One region of the Pseudomonas sp. Leaf127 genome, then DNA from elsewhere that is predicted to be linked to it. Evidence: riboswitches for the same ligand, from Rfam matches in the RefSeq annotation. Region 1 holds a riboswitch; the other holds the start of a gene.
What was found. Region 1 has a riboswitch for cobalamin ahead of ASF84_RS08435 (ABC transporter substrate-binding protein). Riboswitches for the same ligand answer to the same signal wherever they lie in the genome.

Region 1 (9,612 bases):
GCTGTCTTCATGGATGATCATGTACTGCGCCAGACCACCAGGCAATGGCGAGCCAAAGCAGTAGTCGGGTTCATCCGGCCCGGGCATGCCGTCCAGCCAGCGTGAATAAAGATGTGAGTTGACCCGATCGCCAATAGCGAATCGGCTGACACCCTCACCCACGGCCACGACAGTCCCCGCCGCATCGCTGACAGGAATCAGCGGCTTGGGCACCTTGTGAGGTTCGTAGATACCGTCAACGATGGCTTTGTCCCGGAAATTGAGCGACACCGCGCCTACTTTTACCAGCAGTTCACCGGCTTGGGGTACGGGTGTTTCTGTCTCTTCCTGTACCAGATTATCCAGGCCGAAATCTTTCAACAGCCACGCTTTCATTTTCCGTCTCCAGTCGTTTTGAGGTGCAGAGCAGAAACGCTCCGTCAGGGCGCATTGTTCTGTGTTGCCGCACCGGGATAAATGCGCAGGAACCGACAGGATTGTTATGCTGGCAAGCAACAATCATCGCAGTGACAGGTTTCTTGGAGGAGAACTGATGGAGCTTCTACAGGCGATGCAGGTATTCGCCAGGCTGGCGGAACTGGAGAGCTTCACCAAAGTTGCAGAAGCCATGCAGACAGGGCGCCCGCACGTCACTCGTACCATTCAGGACCTTGAAGCTTCGCTGGGGGTTCGGCTCTTTCAGCGCACGACTCGCAAGGTAAAACTGACTGCGCAGGGCGCGCGATTTTACGAACGCGTCAAAGAAATCCTGGCGAACATCGCAGAGACGACGACCATGTTTGATCGCAATGGATCAGCATTACGTGGACGGCTTCGAATCGATATCCCCACTGCCTTTTCCCAGCACCGCTTCATGGAAAGCCTCAGGCGATTTACAGAGGCTTTTCCCGAAATCGAGCTGGCGCTGGGGGTGACCGACCGCAGGGTGGATCTCGTAGCCGAGGGCATCGACTGTGTCGTAAGAATTGGTGACCTTCCAGATTCAAGCATGGTCGCCAGAAAAATTGGCACCGTCATCATGGTGACCTGTGCGTCCCCGGTTTATCTTCGGGCCTGTGGGGCACCCAAGACCCTGCACGACCTGATGGATCACCGCTGTGTCAGCTTCCTTTCCGGTCAAAGCAACAGGCCGCTTCCCTGGCATTTCTCGGTGGACGGCGAGGATCATCCCTACACGCCCCACGGTGGCATCACTGTGAATGAGTCAAATGCCTACGTTCAATGTGGTGTTGCAGGCTTCGGTATTGTCCAGGCACCAGGAATCGCCGTTGAGACCTTCCTGGCAAATGGAGAACTGGTTGAGGTGCTCAGTTCCCATCGCCCACAGCCGCGCCTGGTGTCGGTGCTTTATCCAAGCAGAACGCATCTTGCTCCTCAGGTAGAAGCCTTTGTGGGTTGGCTGAAAGAACATTTTCCTGTGCTGCACCCTGACTGGTTCATTGCGCCATCACCTTCGATTGCAGGCTGACGGCGCAACGGCCGGATTTCGCGAACACGTTGCAAGTCGTGTTACAAGGCGCGCAAGCGCAGCAGCCGCGTGCCGTCGAGCGGGTCGGTCAGCCAGTGGCCGTGTACGCCAAAGGCACTGAGCAGGCGTTCGGGGGTCAGCACGTCGTGAGGCAGGCCCAAGGCAATCAGGCGCCCACCGTGGAGCAGGGCCAAACGGTCACATTCCAGCGCCTGGTTGAGGTCGTGCAGGGCGATCACGCAGGTGACCGGCAAGGCCTTGACCAGGCCGAGAATACTCAACTGATGCTGAATGTCGAGGTGGTTGGTGGGTTCGTCCAGCAGCAGGATCTGCGGCCGTTGCGCCAGGGCGCGGGCAATATGCGCGCGTTGGCGTTCGCCGCCGGACAGGGTCTGCCAGTGACGCTCGCGCAGGTGCAGCAGGTCGACGTCCACCAGGGCCTGGCGCACGATCTCATCGTCTTCGCCGCTCCAGGGTGCCAGCGCCGACAGCCAGGGCGTGCGACCCAGCTCCACGGCGTCGCGCACGGTGATGCTGTCGCTGGTGTCGGCCTGCTGCTCGACCACCGCCAGTTGCCGGGCCACGTCACGGCGCTTCATCTGTGCCAGCGGCTGGCCGGCCAGGTGCACGCTGCCGGCGCTGGGTGCCAGAATGCCTGACAGCAGCTTGAGCAGGGTGGATTTGCCCGAACCGTTAGGGCCGACAATGCCCAGGGTTTCGCCGGGCCGCACGCTGAGGCTGACGTCCTGCAGCAAGGCCTGGCCCTTGACGATATGGGTCAGCCCGATGCAGCCGAGCGCTGCGGTATCGAGCAAGGGAGAAAAGGCATTCATCGCGGGCTTTTTCCCCGGATCAGGATCAGGGCGAACACCGGCGCGCCGATCAGCGCGGTGATCACCCCGACCGGCAGGGTCTGGCCCTTGATCAATGTGCGCGACAGCACGTCAGCGGCAATCAGAAACAGCGCGCCGCACAAGGCGCTGACCGGCACCAGCCGGGTATGGCGCACGCCGACCAGCATGCGCACGGCATGCGGGATCACCAGACCGACAAAACCGATGGAGCCGACAATCGACACCATCACGGCGGTGATCAGCGCTGCGCAGGTGATCAGCAGTACTTGCACACGGCGTACCGCAATGCCCAGCGAGGCGGCCGAGTCGCTGCCGAACATGAACGCATCCAGCGCCCGGCGATGCCACATGCACACCAGCAGGCCGGCCAGCACCACCGGCACCGCCAGCCACACCGAATGCCAGCGCACGCCGCTGAGGTTGCCCAGCAGCCAGAACATGATCCCGCGTGCCTGCTCGGAGCTGGCCGACTTGGTGATCAGAAACGACGTCAGGGCATTGAACAGTTGTGAGCCGGCAATGCCCGCCAGAATGATATGCCCGGCCGCGCTTGAGCCTTGGGAAGAGCGGGCGAGCAGGGCGACCATGGCAAACGCGGCCATGGCGCCGGCGAATGCGCCGGCCGACAGCGAAATCGCCCCGGCACCGATGCCCAGCAGGGCGACCAGCACCGCACCGGTCGAGGCTCCGGCAGAAATACCCAGCAAATACGGCTCGGCCAGCGGGTTGCGCAGCAGCGATTGCAGCACCACCCCTGACAGCGCAAGGCCGGCACCGCAGGCGGCGGCGACGATGGCACGGGTCAGGCGGTAGTTCCAGATGATGCCTTCGTCGATGGGGTCAACCGGGAAACCGGCGCCCCATAGCTTGTTGGCCAGGATCTGCCCGACCACCTCCATGCTGATGTAGGTTTCGCCGATGGCGGCGCCGGCGATCACGGCCAGTACCAGCACAACGCTGACCCACAGGGCATGGCCCACCAACACCCAGGCTCTCATGGGGCCTTGTTGAACCGGTCAGCAGCGTCGGCCAGCTCTTCGATACCTGTGAACATGCGCAGGCTGGCCTGCATGGCGTCGGCGTCGATGATGACGATGCGGTCGTTCTTGACCGCGTCCATGTTGCGCGTCACCGGGTCCGACTTGAGGAAGGCCAGTTTGCGCGTGTAGTCGTCAGCCGGAAAGCGGCGGCGGTCCATGCGGGCGATGACCAGGATGTTCGGGTTGGCCTTGGCAATGGTTTCCCAGCCCACGGTCGGCCACTCTTCATCGGAGGCGACGATGTTGCGCAGCCCCAGGCTGTTGAGCATGAAATCCGGAATGCCTTTGCGCCCGGCCACATACGGGTCGATGTCGAGGTCGGCACTGGAGAACCAGAACACTGCCGAGACGTCTTTGGCCTTGTTGCGGTCGACGTTGGCCAGCGCCTTGGCCAGCCGCGCCTTCAGTTCGTCGACCACCTGACGGCCACGGTCCTGGACGTCGAAGATCTGTGCCAGTTGCTCGACGCTTTTATAGAGGGTGTCGATGCGAAACGGCTCCAGCCGCGTACCGTCGGCGCCGACCAGGTTGTCCTTGCCTTCACAGTCCGAAGGCAAGATGTAGGTCGGGATCTTCAGGTCATGAAACTGCTCGCGGGTGCCGACCACCCCCTGTTTGCCCACCATCCACTCCAGTTGCACGGCCACCAGCCCTGGGCGCTTGCCGATCACTGCTTCGAAACTGGGGTCGTTGTCGGCCAGGCGCTCGACCTTGTCGTTCTGGGCCTTGAAGCGCGGCAGTACGTCGTTGAACCACAGTGAAGTGCCGGCCAGGCGTTCACCCAGGCCCAGTTCATAGAGCATCTCGGTGCCGGCCTGGCCGATGGTCACCGCCTTGTCCGGGGCCTTGGCGAAGGTCAGCGGCAGGCCGCAGTTCTCGAGCGTCAGCGGATACCGGGTGGGGGCGGCAAGGCTCTGGGCGCAAAAGCCCAGGGTGACCATCAGCAGGGTCAGGCGCGGCAGCGACAGCAGGGGCGGCATGAAAGGGCGATCTCCATTTCGTACGAAAGCGGGACGCAGTGTACAGGCAGGAAATACATCGCGGTCGCGACCCGACAGGCAGGCCTCGGCAGAACACACGACAGCAAGGCGTGCGCGGATGTCCTTCCCGGACACCCCGCCGGTCAGTAAAAATTCAGGTCGGCAGGTCTCCTGACTGGCACGTCTGCGCCTTGCTCCAGCCTTCCCGGGGATGAAACCCAGTGGCGCCTATGAAGCGGCTCGATGCCTACAGTTGCGGGGGCAGTTTCGTTTGCTTTTACCTGAGCGGTGACTGCGCATCGGTGGTGCTGCGTTACAAACCGGATCGCAATGCTCATTTACTTGAGTAAACTCCGCTTGCTCGCCGCTTTGCGCCTTGCCTCACCTTCGCTCGTCGACTTCTCAGGCAAAACCAGGCGTTTCACGGCCTGCGAATTCCCTGTTAGTTCCTCTCGGAAACCGACGGCGGCGATGGTAAACCATCGACACACGAGTCGCTAACGGTTTGTGTCCAGCCGCTGCAGGCAGTTGATCAGGTGCAGGCGCATGGCCGCGCGGGCCGCGTCGCCGTCCTGATGGACGATGGCCGTGAAGATCTGCGCCTGCTCGCGGGCCTGGGCCTCGGGGTCTTCGGCATGCGCCAGCACGGGCTGGTTGCCGAACCCGGTGCCGATGCGTGGCAGGATGCTGCTGCCCAACTGGTTCATCACGTCGGTGAAAAAGCCATTGGCGGTGCACAGGGCAATATGGCGATGGAACTGGTAGTCGGCCTGTACCGTATCGACGCCTTGCCGGGCGCAATCCTGCAGATGCTGCAACGCCTGGGCGATGGCCTCCAGTTGTTCCGGGGTGCGGCGCCGGGCGGCGAGGGCGGCGGCTTCCGGCTCCAGGCTCAGGCGCAGTTCGAGCACCGCCACGGCGTCGTGGCGCGTGCCGACCGCTGGCTCGTCGGGCGTTGCGCTGCGTGCTTGTGCGGCATCGACCACGAAGGTGCCGATGCCGTGGCGGGTTTCCACCAGGCCCTCGGCCTGCAGGCGCGACATGGCTTCACGCACCACGGTACGGCTGACACCGGTTTCAAGGATGATGGCCTGCTCGGTGGGCAGTTTTTCACCGCTTTTGATCTCGCCTTCACGAATCCTGCGGGAAAACTCGGCGACCAGCTGCTGGGTCAGGTTCGAGCGACGGCCCGAGGCTGCGGATGGTTGGTCCATATCGATGGGTCAGGTCCTGTGGGGCGCTGAGTATAACCTCGTGACGCGCCGGGATGCGGGTGTGTTTGTCGTTCTGTGCGGCCTATAATCGGGTATCCGACAAGAACGAGGCTGTAATGTCCGACAACGCCGCTCCCGCGCAGAAAAACCATCGACGCCTGGCCGAAACCCTGGTCGACCGCTTTGCCCAGCGCATGCGCGACGGCGTGCTGCAGCGCGGCGAAAAGCTGCCCTCGGAAGTGCACATCATGGAAGCCGAAGGTGTCAGTCGCACCGTTGTGCGTGATGCCCTGTCGCGGCTGCAGGCTGCCGGTCTGGTCGAGACCCGGCACGGGGTCGGCACCTTCGTGCTCGACATGCCGGCGCCGGAAGGCTTCAGCGTGGGGCCGGCGACCATCGCCACCTTGTCCGATGTACTCAATCTGCTGGAGTTTCGCCTGAGCGTGGAAGTGGAAGCCGCCGGCATGGCCGCCCAGCGGCGCAGCCCCGAGGCGTTGCTGGAACTGAAGCGGGCCTTCGAGGCGCTGCTCGAAGGCCCGCAAAAATCCGGTACCACCATCAATGCCGACTTTCAGTTCCATCTGAAGATTGCCAAGGCCAGCGGCAATGCCTACCTGATCGACATCATGAAGCACTTGGGCACCAAGCTGATCCCGCGCACCCGCATGAACTCGGCCTACACCGGTCAGAGCGACCGTACCGCCTACCTCAAGGGCATCGATGCCGAACACCGGCAGATCTACGAAGCCATCGCCCAGGGCAACGTCGACGCCGCGCGTGCCGCCATGTACCTGCACCTCAACGGCAGCCGCATGCGCCTGCGCCGCACCCAGTCGCTATACGGCGACTGACCCCCCGTAGGAGCGCGCTTGCCGGAATGCCGGACCACCGCGACCGGCTGCGTTAGCAGTCGTAAATTTTCAGCGTTTCCAAAAATTTGCGAGCGCTACGCACTCGGTCGCCGGCAAGCGGGCTCCTACCGGACGGTGCCTGTCCGAATAGCCCACTCTGCCGGAATGCCGCGACCGGCTGCGCCAGCAGTCGTAAAATTTCAGCGTTTCCGAGAATTTGCGAGCGCTGCGCACTCGGTCGCCGGCAAGCGGGCTCCTACCGGACGGTGCCTGTCCCAATAGCCTGCTGGCCCGCACCTCAACGGCAGCCGCATGCGCCTGCGCCGCACCCAGTCGCTGTACGGCGACTGGGCCCCGGTAGGAGCGCGCTTGCCCGCGACCGGCTGCGTAGCAGTCGTAAAAATAGTGGCGTTTCCAAGATTTCTGCGAGCGCTACGCACTCGGTCGCCGGCAAGCGGGCTCCTACCGAACCGTGCCTGTCCGAATAGCCCACTCTGCCGGACCACCGCGACCGGCTGCGCCAGCAGTCGTAAAATTTCAGCGTTTCCGAGAATTTGCGAGCGCTGCGCACTCGGTCGCGGGCAAGCGCGCTCCTACCGGGCCGCAATCGCACGATCAGAGAAAGTTGTACTGCACCCCGACCCGCAACCGCAGCTGGCGTTCATCGTCGGTGGCGTTGACCTTGATGTCACCCACCTCGAAGAACGGTGTCCAGTTCTTGTCCCACTTGTACTTGAACGCTGCGTTCTGCTCGTAGTCGCTGGTGTCGTTGTCGTAGCGGATGTAGTCGGCATCGAAGTAGATGAACTGGTACTCGTACGCCCAGGCACTGCCCTTGGGCGCGTAGTTGAGCCACACGTCATAGCGGTTGACCGTCTGGTCGTCCGAGGCGTTGTAGGCCATGTTCTTGTTGACCTTGTCGCGGTCGAGTTTGATCGAGTCGAAGCGATAGCGGCCCGACAGGCTCAGCTCGTCGGTCAGCTTGTAGCCGACCTTCAGGCCGGTCTTGTACGCCGTCGATTTCTCGATACTTTCCAGCTGGAAGGACGGGGTGAAGGTCCACTTGCTGTCGAGCTTGTACTGGTAACTGACGGTCAGCTCATGGCCGCTGCCCACGGTGTTGTCGAATGCCACGTCCTGGCGGTCACCGGCGGTCTTGTACTTGAGCTCGCCTTCGAAGCCCCAGCCGCTTTCCAGGCGCGTGCCGAACTTGACCCGGTCCGAGTGCATGCGCGACTCCTCCGTGTACTGGTGCCGGTAGTTGACGTAACCGGTATTGCCGGCCTGAACCCAGGCACTGGTCAGCAGGGTGGTGGAAGTCAGCGCGATCAGAGAGATGATTTTTTTCATTTTTTTATTCTTGTGATTGAGTTGATTTTCAGGGTTTTTCAGCAAATCGCAGGCAGCCGGATCCCGTGGCCGTAAAGGCCGCAAATCAAACTGACAGCGGGAGAGGCAGCGGCAAGCGGTGAGCTTCAAGCGGCAAGAAGCGATGCAGCGTCCTCGCGTGGTTCTTGCGGCTTGTCACCTGCAGCTTGTCGCTCGGTATTCAACCAGTGGGGCGGGCGTCCAGGTCGCGGCTGGCCTGGATCAGCAGCCTCGAGTAGTCGTGATGCACCTGGTTGCCCAGCAATTGGTCGCTGTCCAGGGTCTCGACCACCCGGCCCTGTTGCATCACCGCCAGGCGATCACACAGGTGGGCGACCACCCCCAGGTCATGGGTGACCATCAGGTAGGTCAGGCCGCGCTGGCGGCGCAGGTCAGCCAGCAGGTTGAGAATCTCGGCCTGCACCGACACATCCAGCGCTGAGGTGGGCTCGTCGAGCAGCAGCACCTTCGGTTGCAGGATCAGCGCCCGGGCTATCGCCACGCGCTGGCGCTGCCCACCTGAAAGCTGGTGCGGGTAGCGGTAGCGGAAGCTGTCGTTGAGGCCGACCTGGCCCAGCACTTCACTGACCCGCTCGTTACGCTCGCCGATGCGGTGCACGCTCAGCGGTTCCTTGAGCGCGGTGTCGACAGTGTGCCGTGGGTGCAGCGAGGCGTAGGGGTCTTGGAACACCATCTGCACCGTGCGGTAGTGCTCGGCATCAAGCTTGCGCTGTACCCCTTGGCCGGCGACCTTCAGGTGGCCGCTCCAGTGGTGATACTGGCCGGCCAGGCAGCGCAGGACAGTGGTCTTGCCCGAGCCGGACTCGCCGACCAGGCCGAACGACTGGCCTTGCTCGACCTGCAGGTTGACATCGTGTAGCACCTGGTTGACGGCCGCGCCCGTGCCAAAGCTCAGGTTCAGTGAATCGACTTCGATCATCGCCATGGGATCAACCTCAGTGTGTGAGCCAGAGTGGGTCGCGTTGCAGCACCGGCAGGCTGGCGCGAGGGCGGTCCAGGCTGGGCAGGGCGGCGAGCAGGCCTTGGGTGTAGGGATGACGGGCGTGGTCCAGGTCCTTGGCGGCCAGCGACTCGACCACCCGTCCGGCGTACATCACCAGCACGCGGTCGCAGAAGTGGCGCACCAGGTTCAGGTCGTGGCTGATGAACAGCAGGCCCAGGTCGCGTTCGCTGACCAGTTCTTCAAGCACATTGAGCACCTGGCGGCGCACCGAGACGTCCAGCGCCGAGGTCGGCTCGTCGGCGATGATCACCTGCGGGTCGGTGATCACCATCATGGCGATCATGATCCGCTGGCCCATGCCGCCGGACACCTCATGCGGGTACAGCTCGAACACCCGCGCCGGGTCGCGGATCTGTACCTTGGCCAGCATGTCCAGGGTGCGCTCGCGGGCTTCGGCCTTCGAGACCTTGTGGTGCGCCAGGTAGGCTTCGGCGATCTGGTCACCGACCTTGATCACCGGGTTCAGCGAGTACTTGGGGTCCTGCATGATCATCGACATGCGCCGGCCGCGAATGCCCTGGATCTGCTTTTCATTGCAGCTCAGCAGGTCAGTGTCGCCAAAGCGCAGGGTCTTGGCGGTGATGCGGGCGCTGGCCGGGTGCAGGCGCAACAGGCTGCGGCCCACGGTCGACTTGCCCGAGCCGGACTCGCCGACGATGGCCAGCTTTTCCCGGCCCAGGGTGAACGACACATCGTGCACCGCGGTGGTGGTCTTGCCGGCGCTGGTGAAGTCGACGCGCAAATCTTCTACTGCAAGCTTGATCTGTGACATGGCGCTGTACCTTATTGTTGTTCTTTGAGCTTCGCGGCCCA
Region 2 (9,612 bases), on a different contig from region 1:
TGTTCGAGCGCCGGCACCGGGTGCTGATCATTGCCAGCGCGCTGTTCGTGGTCACCGAGGTGCTGGCGGGCACGGGGCTGATCAGCCGTTTTTACGGCAATGACATCATTTATGAATTCCTGCTCGGCATTGCCATTGCCATGATCTACCAGCGCGGCTGGATCCGGCAGGCGGTGTGGCTGCCCCTGGCCGGTATCGTGGCGGCGCTGATGCTGATCCAGCATCTGGACAACAGCCAACGGTTGCTCAACTGGGGCCTGCCCAGCGCCTTGATCGTGCTGTGCTGCATTTCGCTGGAGCCGCTGTTTCGCGGCAGCAAGCTGCTCAAGGTGCTGGGGGATTGTTCGTATTCGGTGTACCTGCTGCATGTGCTGGTGCTCTATGGCGGCCTGCTGGTGGCGCAACGCTACGGGCTCGACCCGTATCTGGTGTTTGCCTTCTGTGTACCGGTGATCGCCATTGGTGCCTGGATCAGTTACGAGTGGATCGAGAAGGGGTTGTACGTGCGCATGAAGGGCTGGCTGGACGCGCGCAGGGCCGCGCGCCGCTCGGTTGCGCTATCCTGACAAAAATACTGGGTTTTGTGCGGCGCCACCGATTGGCGTAAACTGCCAGCACGTCTGCGAGGAAATTTCATGACCGCTATCACCATTACCGATGCTGCCCACGACTACCTGGCCGATCTGCTGGAAAAGCAGAACACCCCAGGCATCGGCATCCGGGTATTCATTACCCAGCCCGGCACCCAATACGCTGAAACCTGCATTGCCTACTGCAAGCCGGGCGAAGAAAAGCCCGAAGACAAGGCCATCGGCCTGGCGCGCTTCACCGCCTGGATCGACGGCTTCAGCGAGGCCTTCCTGGACGATGCCGTGGTCGACTACGCCACCGACCGCATGGGCGGCCAGTTGACCATCAAGGCCCCCAATGCCAAGGTGCCGACCGTCAATGCCGACAGCCCGATCAACGAGCGCATCAACTACTACCTGCAAACCGAGATCAATCCGGGACTTGCCAGCCATGGCGGCCAGGTCAGCCTGATCGACGTGGTCGAGGAGGGCGAGCAGAGCATCGCCGTCCTGCAGTTCGGCGGCGGCTGCCAGGGCTGCGGCCAGGCCGACGTGACGCTCAAGGAAGGCATCGAGCGCACCCTGCTCGAGCGCATCCCCGAGCTGCACGGCGTGCGTGACGTAACCGACCATACCCAGAAAGAAAACGCCTACTACTGATCAACTCGCGCACTCCCTGGTCGCGCTCTGCCGGAATGCCGGACCACCGCGACCGGCTGCGCAGCAGTCGTAAAGTTGTGGTGTTTTCGAGATTTTTGCGAGCGCTGCGCACTCGGTCGCGGGCAAGCGCGCTCCTACCCGCGACCGGCTGCGCAGCAGTCGTAAAGTTGTGGTGTTTTCGAGATTTCTGCGAGCGCTGCGCACTCGGTCGCCGGCAAGCGGGCTCCTACCTGCGACCGGCTGCGCAGCAGTCGTAAATTTGTGGTGTTTCCGAGATTTCTGCGAGCGCTGCGCACTCGGTCGCGGTGGTCCGGCATTCCGGCAAGCGCGCTCCTACCCGTGACCGGCTGCGCAGCAGTCGTAAATTTGTGGTGTTTTCGAGATTTTTGCGAGCGCTGCGCACTCGGTCGCCGGCAAGCGGGCTCCTACACTGGCCTGTACAAATGCGCATGCCCCGCCCGATACAGCGATGACTCGGCAAACGTGTCCGTTGCCAGTACCCGCCCGACCAGAATCAGCGCCGTGCGCCTGAAGCCCTTGGCCTTTACCTTGTCTTCGATGTCGGCCAGCGTGCCCAGCACCCAGTCCTGGTCCGGCCAGCTGGCGCGGTGCACCACGGCAATCGGGCAGTCGGTCCCGTAATGTGGCAACAGCTCGGCCACGATCGCCCCGATATGCTTGATCCCCAGATGAATGGCCATGGTCGTGCCATGCCGTGCCAGGTCACCCAAGGCTTCACCGGCCGGCATGGGGCTGCTGTCGGCAAAGCGGGTCAGGATCACGCTCTGGGCCACGTCCGGCAGGGTCAGCTCGCTTTCCAGCAGGGCCGCGCAAGCGGCCGTGGCGGTGACACCGGGAACGATCTGAAACGCAATATCCAGTTCGCGCAGGCAGCGAATCTGCTCGCCGATCGCCCCGTACAGGCTCGGGTCGCCGGAATGCACCCGGGCCACATCCTGGCCTTGTGCATGAGCCGATTTCATCAAGGCGATGATCTGTTCCAGGTGTAACTCGGCGCTGTTGACCACTTGATGGGCGCTATGGCCCTCCAGCACGGCCAGGGGGACCAGCGAGCCGGCATAGATAATGACCGGGCACGTGCGAATCAGGCGCTGGCCCTTGACGGTGATCAGCTCGGGATCGCCGGGGCCGGCACCGATGAAATAAACAGTCAATGAACACTCCAGAGACGTGCAAGAAATAAGGTCGCAATAAAGCCGGTATTATCTGCCTGTAACAGGGCTGCTGGCCAAGGCCAATGTGGCCTGATCGTTTTTCCGGTAGGTGATGCGCAACCAGGCAGGCTTGCCGCTCAACTGGCTGGCCAGTGCCAGCGCCGTGCTTTCGGCCACGCCACGACAGCCGGTGCGCTCGAAGGCCAGCGCCGAGTGGTGAGTCAACTGGCCTTCATAGGCCTGGAGCTGTGCTGCACTGAAAAACACCAGCGGCAGGCCGAGTTGTTCGGCAGCCTGCCACAAGCCCGGCTCGTCGCACTTGCTGTCGATGGAAGCCAGCGCACTGACCGCCCCGATACCCAGGCCATGGTCATGCAGGCTCTGTGTGATCAGCGCCAGCAGCACCTCGGCCGGGCAGCTGTGTCGGCAGCCCAGGCCCAGGGCCAGCCACGGCCGGTCAGTACTGACCGGCATGCCGGCTGCGGCGGAACAGCCAGGCGCTGATGGCCCCCAGGGCGGCCCAGAACAGTGCATTGGTCACCAACGACGCAACGATGAACTGCGACGCCAGCGCCTCGGGTGCCAGGCTCGCATGCTGTTCCGGTTGAGGTGCGCCGATCACATGCGGCACCACCAGCACGGCCACCCCCAGCAGTTTGAGCAAGGTGCCGCGGCCGAACACGATCAGCGCCAGGCCCGCAGCCGTGGCGGCGGCGGTGGAAATCCACCAGTTCTGGCGCAGGCCCAGTTCGGCCGCTGCCGTCCCCGGCAATTCCGGAGGCAGCCCCAGGGTAGGCGCCAGGACAAACACCGCAAACCCGGCCAGTCCCCAGAACAGGCCCTGCAGCGTGCTGCCCGGCGCACGCAGGGTGTAGAGCCCGGCCAGCATCAGGGCAAAGCCCACGGCCACCACCAGATTGCCACCGGTGGTCGACAGCAAGCGCTGCCAGCCATCGGCCGGTGCCCAGGCCTCGTCGTCGTGCGCATGCACATGGGCGGCAGCGCCCGGCGCGTGGGTGTGTTCCTGGGTGGCCGGTGCCTGCTCGAAGGTTTCCGCTTCAAGAATCAGTGGCGTCAGCCACAGGCTCTGCACCAGGGTCAGCAGCAGGGCGGCCAGCAGGCCGCTGAAACCTGCGGTCTGCACAATTCGCTTGAACATGGTCAGGCCTCAATGGCAAGGAAAGGCGGCGCTGTGCCGGGTGTCGTGGGCGGCATTGTGCACCGCGTCGATGTGCGAGAAGCCGGCGAAATACACCAGGCTGCAACCGAGCAATACCGCGCCGATGGCGGCCGTCAGGCGCTGGCTGAGGGTGGTGGGAGTGGCGGCGGGGTGGCTGCTGCTGATGATCGACATACGGCTTGCCTCTTGTTTTCAAAAGGGCAGGCAGGCGCATGGACGCGGGGCGACGAACATCGGCCCGTATCGACTGCGCCCGCCCACCGCGGGGTTGTCAGAGAAATAGATAGCGGGCCGGTCTCCGGGCTGGCGAGGGACGTTCAGGACGTCATGCAAGGATCGCCTTCCCATGCCGTGGCACAGTGGATAGACCCTTCGCTCGCTTACCGTTGCGGGGGCAGCACCGGACTTTGTGTCAGCCCATTGGCAGGCGGACGACAGCACCGGTTTCCCGTTTCACCCTGTGAAGGGCACCCGTAACAAGGTGTGTAGCAGAGCATGAGCCATGCATGACGTCAATCTTGACATTGACCCTTGCCCAGCCACTGCGTAGCCTTGCCGGTCTGAGGTTCCTTGTGCAAATGGCGCAAGGCTAAGACGGGAATACGGTCGAGCCGTAGCTGCCCCCGCAACTGTAAACGGTCCTGTTCGTCGCACAGCCACTGCCCTGGGCGGGAAGGCGCGGCGAACGGCCTGGCCAGCAGGCCATGGCCACGCCGCCAGCCAGGAGACCTGCCTCAACCGAATTCTCACTACAACCGGGCGGGGTGATCCGGTGGCGATTCGCACTGTGCGCCCGGCGCGCGGCTGTCGTCCTGTTTGCCCGCCGCATGACCAAAGGGCATCCGATGAAAACGCAGTCCAAGCTTCCCGTCACCATCGTCACCGGCTTTCTGGGCTCGGGCAAAACCACCTTGCTGCGCCACATGCTTGATAACGCCGAAGGCCGGCGCATCGCGGTGATCGTCAACGAGTTCGGCGAGCTGGGCATCGACGGTGAAATCCTCAAGCAATGCACCATCGGCTGTACCGAAGAAGAAGCCAATGGCCGCATTTTCGAACTGGCCAACGGCTGCCTGTGCTGCACCGTGCAGGAAGAGTTCTTCCCGGTGATGCGCGAGCTGGTCGAGCGCCGTGGCGAACTGGACCACATTCTGATCGAAACCAGCGGCCTGGCCTTGCCCAAGCCGCTGGTGCAGGCCTTCCAGTGGCCGGAAATCCGCACCGCCTGCACCGTTGATGCCGTGATCACCGTGGTCGACAGCCCGGCAGTCAAGGCCGGCACCTTCGCCGCCTACCCGGACCAGGTCGACGCGCAGCGCAAGCTGGACCCCAACCTGGACCACGAATCGCCGCTGCACGAGCTGTTCGCCGACCAACTGGCCAGCGCCGACCTGGTGATCCTCAACAAGGCCGACATGATCGACGCCGAGGGCCTGGCCGCCGTGCGCGCCGAAGTCGCCGAAGAGCTGCCGCCGGCGGTCAAGGTGATCGAGGCCAGTAACGGCCGCTTGCCACTGAGCGTGCTGCTGGGGGTCGGCGCCGAGTCCGAGCGGCACATCGACGGGCGCAAGACCCATCATGACCATCACGAAGGTGATGACCACGACGACCACGATCACGACGCTTTCGACTCGATCTCGATCAAGCTGCCCGAGGCTGAAGAAGCGCGCCTGCTCGCGGCCCTGACGCAACTGGTGGTCGAGCACGGCATCCTGCGGGTCAAGGGCTTCGTGGCCATCCCCGGCAAGCCGATGCGCCTGTTGGTGCAAGGCGTCGGCACCCGCTTCGACAAGCATTTCGACCGCGCTTGGCGCGCAGATGAAGAGCGCGCCACGCACCTGGTGCTGATCGGCCAGGAACTGGATGCGGCGGTGCTTGAAGCGCGCTTGCACGCGGCATTGGCCGGTTAAGCCATGCACCTGCTGAGAACCCAGCCCGGTGGTTTCGTAACGGACGACAGCATTGCCGACCTGGGGCAAACCCCCGCCGACCTGGTGATTCTCTGCAGCGGCGACTCCAGCCTGGCCTTGCTGGCCGAGGCTGCGCAGCAATTGCCGGACGACTACCCGAGCCTGCGCCTGGCCAACCCGATGCAGGTGCAGAATCACGCCTCGGTCGACCTGTATGTCGAAGAAGTGCTGCAGCATGCGCGGGTCATCCTGCTCTCGCTGCACGGCGGCATCGGCTACTGGCGCTACGGCGTGCAGCGCCTGCTGGAGCTGGCGGCGCGTGGTGTGCAGGTGATCCTGGTGCCGGGCTGCGATCGCCCGGACCCGGAATTATCCGATTTCAGCACGGTGCCGGCCGCCGAGGGCGAGCGGCTCTGGCAGTTTTTACGCCAGGGCGGGCTGGACAATGCCCTGAACCTGTTCAACTGCATGGCCAGCCAGTGGCTGGGGCGCGACTACGCCTGGCAAGAGCCCCAGGCCCTGCCACGTGCCGTCATCTACCATCCGCACAAGACCCGGGCGCAACTGGCCGATTGGCAAACCGACTGGGCCGCCGACGCACCGGTAGCGGCCTTGATCTTCTACCGCTCGCACTTGCAGGCGGCCAACACTTCGTTCATCGACGTGTTCTGCCAGCGCTTGCAGGCCCAGGGCCTCAACCCGCTGCCGATCGCCGTGGCCAGCCTCAAGGAAGCCGGCTGTCTGACGGCCGTCGAAGACTGGCTGGACGAGGCCGATGCCGCGTTGATTCTCAACACCACAGGCTTTGCCCAGTCGAGCCCGGAAACGCCGCACTTGCGGCCGTTCCGGCGCGATGTCCCGGTGATCCAGGCCATCTGCGCCCAGGACAACGAGCCGGCCTGGCAGGCCAGCGACCTGGGCCTGGGTGCCCGTGACCTGGCCATGCACATCGCCTTGCCGGAGCTGGACGGGCGCATCATCAGCCGGCCGATCAGCTTCAAGGACCTGGCCTGGCACAGCGAGCGCAGCCAGTCGGACGTGGTCTGCTACCGCGCCCAGCCCGAGCGCATGGACTTCGTCGCGCACCTGGCGCGCAACTGGATCGAGCTGGCGCGGCGCAACAATGCCGACAAGCGCATCGCCCTGATCCTGGCCAACTACCCCACCCGCGACGGCCGTATCGGCAATGGGGTGGGGCTGGACACGCCAGCGGCGGCGCTGAATATCCTGCGCGCCATGCAACAGCAAGGCTATCCGGTCGAGGGGCTGCCCGACAGCGGCACCGCGCTGATCCAGCAATTGCTGGGCGGGGTGACCAACGACCTGGACAGCCTCGATCTGCGGCCGTGCCAGCAAAGCCTGGCACTGCAAGACTACCTGACGGCGTTTGCCACCTTGCCAGAGGCCAATCGTGAGGCGGTGATCCAGCGCTGGGGGGCGCCTGAAGCCGACCCGATGTTTCGTGGCGGGCGCATGATGGTCGCCGGGCTGCGCCTGGGCCTGACCTTTGTCGGCATCCAGCCGGCCCGCGGTTACCAGGTCGACCCCAGTGCGGTGTACCACGACCCCGATTTAATACCACCCCATGGTTACCTGGCGTTCTACTTCTGGCTGCGTTTTGCCTATGGCGCCCAGGCGGTGATCCATGTGGGCAAGCACGGCAACCTGGAGTGGCTGCCGGGCAAGGGGGTCGGGCTGTCGGCGACGTGCTGGCCGGACGCTATCCTTGGCCCGTTGCCCAACATCTACCCATTTATCGTCAATGACCCGGGCGAGGGCGCCCAGGCCAAGCGCCGTACCCAGGCGGTGATTATCGACCACCTGATGCCACCGTTGACCCGCGCCGAAACCTACGGACCGCTGCGCGACCTGGAGCGACTGGCCGACGAGTATTACGAAGCGCAGTTGCTCGACCCGCGCCGCGCCCGTGAGCTGCAACGTGAAATCCTGCAACAGGTGCGCGACAGCCGGCTCGACCTGGAGCTGCAACTGGATGCTTCGCTCAATGCCGACGCCGATGCCGCCGTCTGGCTGCCGCGCCTGGACACCTACCTGTGTGACCTGAAGGAATCGCAGATTCGCGACGGCTTGCACGTGTTCGGCGAGTCGCCGAGCGGACGGCTGCGCATCGACACCTTGCTGGCCCTGCTGCGCATCCCGCGTGGCGACGGCCGCGGGGCGCATTCGAGCCTGCTGCGGGCCTTGGCCAAGGCCTTTGCCCTGGACTTCGACCCGCTGGACTGCGCCCTCGCCGAGCCATGCGCCCCGGAAAAACCGGCGCTCTTGCAGGCGGTGAGCCAGGAGCCCTGGCGCACACAGGGTGACAGCCGTGAGCGGCTGGAGCTGTATGCGGCGCAGTTGATCGAGCGTGTCATCAGAAATGAAAGCCTGGCTGACGTACCCGCTCACCAAGACTTGCACCTGATCATCGAGCACCTGCGTGAGATCGTGGCACCGTGTCTGGACGCCTGCGGCCCGGCCGAGATGCAGGGTCTGCTCGATGCCCTGGCCGGGCGTTTCGTACCGGCCGGTCCCAGTGGGGCACCGAGTCGCGGGCGGCTGGACGTGCTGCCCACCGGGCGCAATTTTTTCAGCGTCGATGTACGCAACCTGCCGACCCCTACGGCCTGGCGCATCGGTTTTCATTCGACCAGCCTGTTGCTGGAACGTCACCTGCAAGATCATGGCGATCATTTGCGCCAGCTTGGCCTGTCGGTGTGGGGCACTGCGACCATGCGCACCGGCGGTGATGACATTGCCCAGGCCATGGCCCTGATGGGCGTGCGCCCGGTCTGGGCGACCGGCAGCCAGCGGGTCGACGATTTCGAGATCCTGCCGGTGAGCCTTCTGGATCGGCCCCGTGTCGATGTGACCCTGCGGGTGTCAGGATTCTTTCGCGACGCCTTCGCCAGCCTGATTCGCCTGTTTGACGCCGCGGTACAAGCGGTGGCGGCCCTTGATGAGCCAGACGACCTCAATCCACTGGCGGCCCGCGTGCGCCAGGAGCGCCTTGAGCTGCAAGCCAAGGGCATCAGTGAAGACGATGCCCGGCGCCAGGCCGGCTGGCGGGTGTTCGGCGCCAAGCCCGGCGCCTATGGTGCAGGCGTGCAGGGCGCCATTGATGGCCGCGTATGGCAAAGCCGCGAAGACCTGGCCGAGGTTTACCTGAACTGGGGCGGCTACGCCTATGGCGGCCAGGACGATGGTACTCCGGCGCGTCAGCACTTCGCCCAGCGCCTGTCCAGGGTACAGGCGGTGCTGCAGAACCAGGACAACCGCGAGCATGACCTGCTCGATTCCAACGATTATTACCAGTTCCAGGGCGGCATGCTCGCCGCAGCTGACAGCCTGAGCGGCGAAAAGACCGCCAGCTATCACGGCGATCACAGCCAGCCGGACCTGCCGAAAATCCGCACCCTCAAGGAAGAGCTCAACCGGGTGATCCGCTCGCGGGCGGCCAACCCCAAGTGGATCGAAGGGGTCAAGCGCCACGGCTATAAAGGCGCTTTCGAAATGGCCGCCACGGTGGACTTCCTGTTTGGCTTCGATGCCACCACCGAACTGATCGACGACCACCAGTATGAACTGCTGGCTGACGCCTACCTGCTCGATGGCGACACCCGCGAGTTTATCCAGCAGCACAACCCCGATGCCCTGCGCGACATGACCGAGCGCTTGCTCGAAGCCCAGCAACGTGGCCTGTGGCAGGAACCGGGCGAGTATCGCGAGGCGCTGGAAACCTTGCTGCTGGACATTGAAGAGAATTGAATCGTGTCTGATACCACCCCCTATGATGCTGCGCATTTTCCCCTGGCGGCCGTTGTCGGCGCCGACGCACTCAAGCTGGCGCTGTGCCTGACCGCCATCGATCCGAAGATCGGCGGGGTGCTGATCGAGGGGCCGCGCGGCATGGCCAAATCGACCCTGGCCCGTGGCCTGGCCGACCTGATCGAGGGTGCCGCTTTCGTCACCTTGCCCTTGGGCGCCAGCGAAGAACGACTGGTAGGTACGCTGGACCTGGATGCGGCACTGGGCGAGGGCAGGGTAACGTTTTCTCCAGGCGTGCTGGCCAAGGCCGATGGTGGTGTGTTGTATGTCGATGAGGTCAACCTGCTGGC

Region 2: it holds a riboswitch for cobalamin, as region 1 does, so the genes downstream of both, cobW (cobalamin biosynthesis protein CobW) here and ASF84_RS08435 (ABC transporter substrate-binding protein) in region 1, are expected to answer to the same signal.

What each region holds. Positions count from the first base shown of each region.
Region 1 covers NZ_LMOA01000012.1:131,358-140,969, forward strand. Annotated here, with positions in the region: gene ASF84_RS08415 (zinc-dependent alcohol dehydrogenase family protein) at 1-375, opposite strand, end outside; gene ASF84_RS08420 (LysR family transcriptional regulator) at 551-1,468, shown strand; gene ASF84_RS08425 (ABC transporter ATP-binding protein) at 1,510-2,301, opposite strand; gene ASF84_RS08430 (FecCD family ABC transporter permease) at 2,298-3,320, opposite strand; gene ASF84_RS08435 (ABC transporter substrate-binding protein) at 3,317-4,330, opposite strand; cobalamin riboswitch at 4,487-4,821, opposite strand; gene ASF84_RS08440 (FadR/GntR family transcriptional regulator) at 4,840-5,556, opposite strand; gene ASF84_RS08445 (FadR/GntR family transcriptional regulator) at 5,673-6,407, shown strand; gene ASF84_RS08450 (oligogalacturonate-specific porin KdgM family protein) at 7,023-7,757, opposite strand; gene ASF84_RS08455 (ABC transporter ATP-binding protein) at 7,957-8,721, opposite strand; gene ASF84_RS08460 (ABC transporter ATP-binding protein) at 8,732-9,571, opposite strand.
Region 2 covers NZ_LMOA01000021.1:336,170-345,781, reverse strand. Annotated here, with positions in the region: gene ASF84_RS14900 (acyltransferase family protein) at 1-566, shown strand, start outside; gene nfuA (Fe-S biogenesis protein NfuA) at 636-1,229, shown strand; gene cobM (precorrin-4 C(11)-methyltransferase) at 1,655-2,404, opposite strand; gene ASF84_RS14885 (cobalamin biosynthesis protein) at 2,453-2,878, opposite strand; gene ASF84_RS14880 (CbtA family protein) at 2,862-3,563, opposite strand; gene ASF84_RS14875 (CbtB domain-containing protein) at 3,573-3,758, opposite strand; cobalamin riboswitch at 3,857-4,074, opposite strand; cobalamin riboswitch at 4,131-4,335, shown strand; gene cobW (cobalamin biosynthesis protein CobW) at 4,430-5,494, shown strand; gene cobN (cobaltochelatase subunit CobN) at 5,498-9,262, shown strand; gene ASF84_RS14860 (ATP-binding protein) at 9,266-9,612, shown strand, end outside.